3 regions of the Bradyrhizobium sp. ISRA436 genome follow, and region 1 is predicted to be linked to each of the others. Evidence: predicted binding sites of a transcription regulator. Region 1 holds the regulator's gene; each other region holds the start of a gene.
What was found. Region 1 encodes PhoB, which activates phosphate uptake and scavenging genes when phosphate is short. Its sites were predicted from a motif close to TGTCATNNANCTGTCAT; they were not measured.
Positions count from the first base shown of each region.

Region 1 (3,276 bases):
TCGGAAAACAAAACGTGCCGCCTTTTCGGGCGGCACGTGGCAAACATTGTATGCTGCGGGCAGTCGCTGTCAATCGCCACGAAGTGGCCTTCCTGCAATGCGAAACGCGCGCGATCCGGTGCATTCCGGTGAGGTGGAAAAGCCTCTTTGCAATGCATAAGTGTGGGAACATGTGGACGCGCTGCCGCGGACTCTTGCGCCAGAGTCACGCCATATTGTAGCGTTTGGCCTGTCGGATACGACATCTCGTGCGGCAGTACTGGACCCTCTAAGTAGCTTTCGTTCTGCGTACACGTTCGGGCGCAAAACCGCGTCCGGCGAGGGCTAAGGGATTCTGCCCGCAGGGATATTTGTCAGATTTGGCTCGCAGCGCCGCTCCAATGACTGGCCGGCGCAAGGCGAAGGGAAGAATGCGATGACGGTATTGACCTGGTCCGATGATCGCGTCGAGCAGCTGAAGAAGCTCTGGGAGGCGGGCCTGTCGGCCAGCCAAATTGCGGCGGAACTCGGCAATGTGACGCGAAACGCCGTGATCGGCAAAGTGCATCGGCTTGGCCTGTCCGGCCGTGCCAAGGCCCCCTCCACCGCGGCCCCGCGGCAGCGCAAGGCCCGTCCCGCCCAACACATGATGCGGGTGGCACGCCCGGTCTCGCGTGGCAACACGGCGCTCGCGCACGCCTTCGAGGTCGAGCTGGAGCCGGATCCGGTCGCCTATGACAATGTGGTTCCGATGAGCCAGCGGCTGTCCCTGCTCGAGCTGAACGAGGCCACGTGCCATTGGCCGGTCGGCGACCCCTCGAGCCCCGAATTCTTCTTCTGCGGCGGCAAGGCACTCACCGGCCTGCCCTATTGCGCGCATCACTCGCGTGTCGCCTACCAGCCGGCCGCCGATCGGCGCCGCCCGGCCAACAAACCGCCGACACGGTAAACACAGCTCATGAAACGAAATCCCCGCGCAAGCGGGGATTTTTTATGCCTGCAGAGCCTGGTGATGTGTCCCGGCAGGCGCCGCGACGACACTCACGCTTAATGCTGCGGCTCGGCCTTGGCGAAGCGGTCGTCCAGCGCATAGCCGGCGCCGCGCACGGTGCGGATCGGATCCTGCTCGCGGCCGGGATTGAGCAGCTTGCGCAGCCGGCCGATATGCACGTCGACGGTCCGCTCGTCGATATAGATGTCGCGGCCCCAGACGCTGTCGAGCAGCTGCTCGCGGCTGAACACGCGGCCGGGATGCTCGAGGAAGAACTCAAGCAGGCGATACTCGGTCGGCCCGAGATCGATCGGACGGCCCGAGCGCGCCACGCGGCGCTTCTCGCGGTCGAGTTCGATGTCGCCATAGGTCAGCACAGTCGCGAGCCGCTCGGGGCTCGCGCGGCGCAACAGGCCCTTCACGCGCGCCAGCAGCTCCGGCACCGAGAACGGCTTGACGATGTAATCGTCGGCGCCGGTGGCGAGGCCGCGGACCCGCTCGCTCTCCTCGCCGCGCGCAGTCAGCATGATGATCGGGAGCTGCTTGGTCTCGGGCCGCGCGCGCAAGCGGCGGCACAACTCGATGCCGGACAGGCCCGGCAGCATCCAGTCAAGCACCACGAGATCGGGAACACGCTCCTTCAGCCTTGTGTCGGCATCGTCGCCGCGCCCGACCGTTTCGACGTCGTAGCCTTCCGCGTCGAGGTTGTAGCGCAGCAACGTCGTCAGCGCTTCCTCGTCTTCGACTACCAGAATGCGTGCGCTCATCGGTCTATGTTCTTTCTCTGTGTTGATCCGTTGCCCGGACGCGAACCAAGCACCTCAGCTAGCCGTTGCCCGGCACTGTGGTGGCAAAGGTGGTCATATCACCCTTCGGGCGCTTGTCGGTGATCTGCTGGCCTTCGATCATGTAGAACACGGTTTCGGCGATATTGGTGGCGTGGTCGCCGATCCGCTCGATGTTCTTGGCACAGAACATCAGATGGATGCAGAACGAGATGTTGCGCGGGTCCTCCATCATGTAGGTGAGCAGTTCGCGGAACAGCGAGGTGCAGATCGCGTCGACCTCCTCGTCGCCCTTCCAGACGGCCATCGCGGCCGGCAGGTCGTGCGCGGCGTAGGCGTCGAGCACCGACTTCACCTGCGACAGCACGAGGTCGGTCATGTGCTCGAGGCCGCGGATCAGCTTCAGCGGCTGGAAATCGCTCTCCAGCGCCGCGACGCGCTTGCCCATGTTCTTGGCGAGGTCGCCGATCCGCTCGAGATCCGTGGCCACCCGCATCGCGCCGACGATCTCGCGCAGGTCGATCGCCATCGGCTGGCGGCGCGCGATCGTCAGCACCGCGCGCTCCTCGATGACGTGCTGCAGACCGTCGATCTCGACGTCGGCGGCGACGACACGCTTGCCGAGCGCGACGTCGCGGCGGATCAGCGCGTCGACGGATTCGGTGATCATGCGCTCGACGAGGCCGCCCATCTCGGCGACCAGGCGCGTGAGTTCCTGCAGATCGCTGTCGAATGCCTTGGCGGTATGTTCAGAAGCCATCGCGTGTCTCCTCAGCCGAACCGGCCGGTGATGTAGTCCTGGGTGCGTCGATCGCTCGGCGAGGTGAAGATCTTGTTGGTGTCGTCGAACTCGATCAGTTCACCAAGATACATGAAGGCGGTCTTGTCGGACACGCGCGCCGCCTGCTGCATGTTGTGGGTGACGATCGCGATCGTGTAGTCCTCGGACAATTCCTGGATCAACTCCTCGACCTTGGCGGTCGAGATCGGGTCGAGGGCCGAGCACGGCTCGTCGAACAGGATCACCTCGGGCCGCACCGCGACGGTGCGGGCGATGCAGAGGCGCTGCTGCTGCCCGCCCGAGAGCGAGAGGCCCGAGGCGTTCAGCTTGTCCTTGACCTCATTCCACAGCGCGCCGCCGCGCAGCGCCTTCTCGACGCGGTCGTCCATCTCGGACTTCGAGATCTTCTCGTAGAGACGGATGCCGAAGGCGATGTTCTCGTAGATCGTCATCGGGAACGGCGTCGGTTTCTGGAACACCATGCCGACCCGCGCGCGCAACAGGTTGAGGTCGAGCTTGGGGTCGAGGATGTTGGTCTGGTCCAGCATCAACTGGCCGACGGCACGCTGGCCCGGATAGAGATCATACATCCGGTTGAAGATGCGCAGCAGGGTCGACTTGCCGCAGCCCGACGGACCGATGAACGCCGTGACGCGGTTGGTGCCCAGCGTCAGGTTGATGTTCTTCAGCGCGTGGTGCTCGCCGTAATAGAAGTTGAGGTTGCGCACCGTGACTTTCGG
Region 1 is NZ_CP094519.1:7,133,880-7,137,155, forward strand. Features, by position in the region: gene MTX23_RS33175 (GcrA family cell cycle regulator) at 416-928, shown strand; gene phoB (phosphate regulon transcriptional regulator PhoB) at 1,027-1,737, opposite strand; gene phoU (phosphate signaling complex protein PhoU) at 1,796-2,515, opposite strand; gene pstB (phosphate ABC transporter ATP-binding protein PstB) at 2,527-3,276, opposite strand, start outside.

Region 2 (3,276 bases), 2.2 Mb from region 1:
TATCGCGTTTTCCATCATCCGCAATTTCTATCGCGTTGGCAGACAGCCCGGCAAGACGCTTCATAGCGCTTTCAAGCGAAGTGGGCCGGGTTCGCGTGAAGAAAACGCGTCAAAACAAAGGCGCGTGAGGTCGGTCAGCGCGGCGTCGGCTGGGTTGCCGGCAGGACGCCGAAATGGTGCTCTTCGGCACCGAACTCCATGGTTTCGCCCTCGCCGTCGCGCGGCACCGGCCGGACGTTCAGGGCGCGGTCGATGAACACTCGCGCCGAGGCCTGCCAGGTGTGGAGCGCGGCAAAATCAACGCAGGCCTGCCGCGGGATGCTCAGCGCTTCCAGGCACGCATGGCGCAAATCCTCGTCGAGCACGCCGACCGGAGCCGCCCCGATCACGTCGAGGGGACCGGTGACCGGAAAAGCGGCAACCGGCAGCCCGCTTGCCAGCGCCTCGAGCAGCACGAGGCCGAACGTATCGGTCCGGCTCGGGAAGACGAACACATCGGCCGCGGCGTAGATCTCGGCCAGCTCCTCGCCATGGCGCGCGCCGAGAAACACGGCCTCCGGGTATTTCCGCTCCAGCGCCGCGCGCGCCGGGCCGTCTCCGACCACGACCTTGGTGCCGGGCAGATCGAGATCGAGGAAGGCCTCGAGATTCTTCTCGACCGCCACGCGACCGACGCTGAGATAGACCGGCTGCGGCAGGCAGAGATCGACATCGCGCGGATGGAACAGCGCGGTATCGACGCCGCGCGACCACAGCACCACGTTGCGGAAGCCGCGCAGCCGCAACTCGCCGGCCAGCGCCGGTGTCGCCGCCATCACCGCCTGGCTCGGCTTGTGGAACCAGCGCAGCGCGCGCCAGATCCAGGATTCCGGGACAGGCGACCGCGCGGAGACATACTCGGGAAAGCGGGTGTGGAAGCTCGTCGTGAACGGCAGGCCGCGCTTGCGACAATAGCGGCGAACCGAGAGCCCGATCGGCCCTTCGGTTGCGATATGGATACTGTCGGGCTTCACTGCCGCGATCAGACCGGCAACCTTCGCTTGATACGGCAGAGCCAGCCTGAGATCGCGATAGCTCGGCATCGCAAAGGTGCGGAACGATTCCGGCGTGAGGAAGCTCACCTCGACACCGAGCGATTTTGCCGCCTGCGCCATCATGGTCAGCGTGCGGACAACCCCGTTGACCTGGGGATGCCACGCATCGGTCGCGACCAGGATATGCGTCATGCAGCGCGTGCCGTTACTCGCGGAACCGGCGCGATGCGGCGCACCGGATCGGTCCAGGTGATGATCTCGAAGCGGCCGTCCTCATGCTCGGCGAGCGCGGTGCAGCTCTCGACCCAGTCGCCGCAGTTCATGTAGCGGATGCCGTGCTCGTCATGAATGGTCGCGTAGTGGATGTGGCCGCAGATCACGCCGTCGCAGCCGTGGCGCCGCGCCTCGCCTGCCAGCGTGGCCTCGAATGCGCCGATATAGTTCACCGCCTTCTTGACCTTCAGCTTGGCCCACTGCGACAGCGACCAGTAGGGCACGCCGAACATCTTGCGGAAGAAGTTCACGAAGCGATTCATCTGGATCGCGAAGTCGTAGGCCTTGTCGCCGAGATGGGCGAGCCAGCGCGCGTTCTGCACCACGAGGTCGAAGATGTCGCCATGGATCACGAGATAGCGCTTGCCGTCGGCGCCAGTGTGGATGGTGTTCTCAACCACGTCGATGCCGCCGAAATGCGTGCCGTAATATTTGCGCAGAAATTCGTCGTGGTTGCCCGGCACGTAGATCACCTTCGCGCCCTTGCGCGCCTTGCGCAGCATCTTCTGCACGAAGTCGTTGTGCGTCTGCGGCCAGTACCAGTTCGACTTCAGCGCCCAACCGTCGACGATATCGCCAACGAGGTAGATCGTGTCGGCATCGTGAGAGCGGAGGAAATCAAGCAGGCGGTCGGCTTGCGAACCGCGGGCTCCGAGATGGACGTCGGAGATGAACAAAGTGCGAAAGCGTCGCTCCGGGCTTTCTTCACTCAAGGAGTCACTTCCCATGCCTGTGCACCTAACAGATTCCTGTGACAAGGCGATGACGATCCTCGCGACCGAAGGCCCCCAGAAAGCTAACGAGAATCAGTTGCACGCCCCTTCACTGCCGATAACAGCGGCGTGCGACAATCTGGCGACATGGGAGCGCGTAGATGTGTGGAACACAGGTTGCTTCGATGTTCGCTCGGATGGTTCAGCCGCCGTCATTGCCGGACGGCGCGACGAAGAAAAAAGCCGTCGCGAGCCAATTTCAAATGTTACGTAGATCACAGTCAGTAAGCGCTAATCTCCGTCACGATCCGCGGCACGTCAGGGATGACCTGACCCCAGCGGCGGAAGAGACGGTCATGAGAGGACCTATCGAAGCAGTCAGCTTATCGGACCGTGAACTTAACTCGATATCTGGCGGCGTGGATATCCAATTTGGGCCGGTCGGTATCGACGGCGACGAGAAGGATGCTGGCATCGCTTTCGGCGTAACGATGCAGGGGGCGACGGGTTTGCGATCACAGGCGATGCCGATGCTTGCGGCTCTGAAGGGCGTGCGCGACGGTTGCACCGGAAGGTCCGCCTAACTGATTGCCTTTCTTCAGGCCGCCACCTGCTGGAGATGCCGGGTTGGCACGGCTGGTCGCGAACCCGGCAAGCGGCGCCAGCTCTCTTCTGGCGAGCAATTTAGCTCTGGCCGGGTCTCGATCCTCACGCGCCAAGCTGCTCAGTCGGAAGCGTTTCACCGGCGCCATCTGCTTCGCTCCCCAACGACGTCAGGCGCCGACTTCGGGTCAGACCGGTAGCCGCAATATGAGCTCGGTAATCGAGAACGCCCTCTCCGGCGTTAACACCACGAGGTCGACGACCGTCATCTACCCCGGGTGATCGTATAGATATTTCAGATGCCGGTACTTGGCGAACTACGAAATTGCGAGACTCAAGCGCTCGCGCGATGGCTCTAACGGCGTCGCCGATCTTCATCAGCAGAGAAAACACTGAGTCAACCAGAACGATCAGGCTTGGTCCACCGGCAAGGAATGCGCGCGCAATGTTGTCGCCGTGAACCAGAAGCTCAATGAAGTTGAATAACGTGCCATCACCACGCGGCGCCATAGAAATTCCGTAATATCCAGCCTTCGTGAGGCGCAAATGACCCAGCTAGCTAAGGCGTCCTCAGTATCAGAGTACACTCTCCGTCGGGGGCGGAGTGCAATCGCTGTTGTGGCGACAGCGCGCGCTCTGCGCCAAACAGGCAA
Region 2 is NZ_CP094519.1:4,973,597-4,976,872, forward strand. Features, by position in the region: gene MTX23_RS23395 (threonine/serine dehydratase) at 1-18, opposite strand, end outside; gene MTX23_RS23400 (glycosyltransferase family 1 protein) at 135-1,226, opposite strand; gene MTX23_RS23405 (UDP-2,3-diacylglucosamine diphosphatase) at 1,223-2,035, opposite strand; gene MTX23_RS23410 (hypothetical protein) at 2,182-2,604, shown strand.
Region 2: the regulator PhoB is predicted to act here: its motif matches at 2,059-2,075, upstream of MTX23_RS23405 (UDP-2,3-diacylglucosamine diphosphatase).

Region 3 (3,276 bases), 2.9 Mb from region 1:
GACCAGCGCATTCATCTTCATCCAGATCGCGCCGGGCCGTCCGTGACGGACGTGGGCGATCTCGTCGTGGATGTGTTCGATGATGCGCTTGCGCAGCGTCAGCGGCGACACCGCCATCTTCTCGATGTCGCTCGGTTCGGCATAGCCGGTGATGTAGTTGAATACGCGCGCAACGTCGCGGCCGATGATCGGGTCGGAGGTGAAGTAGGAGAGGTCGGTGTAGATGCGCGCGGTGACCGGATGATAGTTGCCGGTGCCGGTGTGCACATAGGTGGTGAGGCTGCCGGCCTCGCGGCGCACCACCATCGACAGCTTGGCGTGCGTCTTCAGCTCGATGAAGCCGTACACGACCTGCACGCCGGCGCGCTCGAGGTCGCGGGCCCAGCGGATGTTGGCTTCCTCGTCGAAGCGCGCCTTCAATTCGATCAACGCCGTCACCGACTTGCCCGCTTCGGCGGCTTCCGCGAGCGCGCGTACGATCGGTGAATTGTTCGAGGTGCGATAGAGCGTCTGCTTGATCGCGACGACGTCGGGATCGCGCGCTGCCTGCTGCAGGAACTGCACGACAACGTCGAACGATTCATAGGGGTGATGGACGATGAGGTCCTTCTGCCGGATGGCTGCGAAGATATCGCCGCCATGATCGCGCACGCGCTCGGGATGGCGCGGGACGTAGGGCGGGAATTCAAGGTCGGGACGATCGAGGCGCGTGAGCTGCGAGAGCTCGTTCATCGCGAGCACGCCGTCGACCAGGAACACCTCGTCGTCGGACGCCGACAATGCGTGCTGCACGAAGCTGCGCAGCTCCTCCGGCATCTTGGCCTCGATCTCGAGCCGGATCACCGATCCGCGCCGGCGCCGCTTCAGCGCGGTCTCGAACACGCGGACCAGGTCTTCGGCCTCTTCCTCGATTTCCAGTTCTGAGTCGCGGATGATCCGGAACGCGCCCTGGCCCTTGACGGTGTAGCCGGGGAACAGACGGCCGATGAACAGGCCGGTGGCTTGTTCCAGCGTGATCAGGCGGGCCGGACCACCCTCCTTACTGGAGGGGAAGCGGATGAAGCGGTCGATCTTGCCCGGCATGCGGATCAGCGCGTTCATCGGCTTGCCGTCGGAGATCCGCGACAGTTGCAGGGCGACGGTGAAACCGAGATTCGGAATGAACGGGAACGGATGCGCCGGATCGATCGCCAATGGTGTCAGCAGCGGGAAGATGTTGTGGAGGAAGTGATCCTCGATCCAGGCCCGCTCGGACTTGGTGACGTCGCGCCCGTCGACGAGCTGGATGCCGACCTCGGACAGGATGGTGCGGAGGTCGCGCCAGATCGCCTGCTGGTCGGAGGCGAGCTGCGACACGTTCTTGTTGATCACAACGAGCTGCTCGGACGGGGTGAGGCCGTCAGGGCTGCGCTCCGGGATGCCTTCACGGACCTGCGCCTTGATGCCGGCGACGCGGACCATGAAGAACTCGTCAAGGTTATTGGCCGAAATCGACAGGAATCGAACCCGCTCCAGCACGGGATGACCTGTGTTGACCGACTCCTCAAGCACCCGGCGATTGAAATGCAGCCAGGAGAGCTCGCGATTGATGAATCGCTCGGGGCTGGTCGCAATCGCGGGGAGTGCGGCAACATCCGGCTCTTTGTCTTTGATTTCAATAGCTTGCGACGAGTCCATTAAATGTCGATCCAATCCGAGGCATCGGCCCTGAGCGGTCTAGCCGAGAGCCGCACCGACCATGTGATATTGCGATGACGTTTCGATGACATTGATGTTCCAGCCGCTTCCGCCGTCAAGCCGGGCGGCCCCGTTCACGCATCGCGCAACAACTCCGCCGCCAGTGCCCGCGTAACCGGCCGGCCCAGCCGGAGCGCCTCGGTGTCCAACAGCTCGACCGCTTGCCGGACGGCGGCATAGGAGCGCTCGATCCGGGTGGTCAGGTAGCTCACGATCTGCTCGTCCACGGTCATCTGGCGGTCGGCGCAGAATTTCACGATGAGGCCGCGGAACAGCTGATCGTCGGGCGGCAGCAGCGTCACCGTCGGCACCGCGCGGAGCCGCGAACACAGGTCGCGCAGGTCGATCTCGAAGGCCGATGGCGATACGCGGGCCGTCAGCAGCACGAAGGCGTCATCCTGGCGCGCGAGATTCATCAGGTGGAACATCGCGCGCTCGTCGAAATCCGACGGCCTGAGGTCTTCAACCACCAACGCGCCGGTCGCCAGCGCGCCGGGCACGGCATCCGCAGTGAGCGCGTGCGCCGAGGTCGAGCGCGCGCCGGCGTGCTCGGCCCAGATCGCGGCGAGGTGGCTCTTGCCGGAGCCCTCCGGCCCGACCAGCAGCATGATGCGGTTCGGCCAGTCAGGCCAGCGGTCGACGAGCGTCAACGCGGCTTCGTTGGCCGGCCCCTCGAGGAAATCGTCTCGCGTCAGTCTCTCCTCGTGCGGCAGTGCCAGGGCCAATTGACGAGGTTGAACGCTACCTGCCACACAAATCTCCAAACCAGGCTATCGGGCTTCGATCGTGCTCATGTGTCGCAGCCACTCCACGAGATAGAGGGACACCGAAACCAAAGTAAAGATCGTGACCAGCCCCATCAGGATCAGGTCGTAGGGGTGCGGCTGAAAGCCGAAGCCGAGCGAGGCCAGCACCAGCGCCGCGAACGCGACCTGCGCCACCGTGTTGAGCTTCGACACCATCAGCGGCTTCATCTCGACCGGCTTGTCGAACAACCATGACACAATCACGGCGGACACGATCATGATATCGCGCGACACGACGAGGATCACGAGCCAGCGCGGCACCGCGCCCCAGATCCCGAGCGAGACATAGATCGACACCAGCAGTGCCTTGTCGGCTAGCGGATCGAGCAGGGCGCCAAGCTCGCTCGTCATGTTGAAGCGCTTGGCAAGAAACCCGTCGACCGCGTCCGAGACCCCGGCGATCACGAAGATCGCAAACGCGATCTCCATCTGGCTGGAGACGATGGCCCAGACGATCACCGGCACCAGGATGATGCGGCCGAGGGTAATGATGTTCGGAATGCTCAACTTGGTCGCTTCCCGGCTAGAAGCCTGATTTTACTCAATATCCGGCTCTTGGCAGCAACGGACCGATGTTATCTACATAGTATCGTGGCCGCATTGCCGCGAGCCATTGCACGGGGGCGGAATTCCTCGTAACCAGCCCCTGATCATCTGGAATTGGGCATGACCGAGCGCAAAAACGGGCTCACTTACGCGGATTCGGGCGTCGACATCGACGCCGGCAATCGTC
Region 3 is NZ_CP094519.1:4,210,255-4,213,530, reverse strand. Features, by position in the region: gene MTX23_RS19990 (RNA degradosome polyphosphate kinase) at 1-1,677, opposite strand, end outside; gene MTX23_RS19985 (chromosomal replication initiator DnaA) at 1,812-2,489, opposite strand; gene MTX23_RS19980 (CDP-alcohol phosphatidyltransferase family protein) at 2,508-3,050, opposite strand; gene purM (phosphoribosylformylglycinamidine cyclo-ligase) at 3,210-3,276, shown strand, end outside.
Region 3: the regulator PhoB is predicted to act here: its motif matches at 1,752-1,768, upstream of MTX23_RS19990 (RNA degradosome polyphosphate kinase).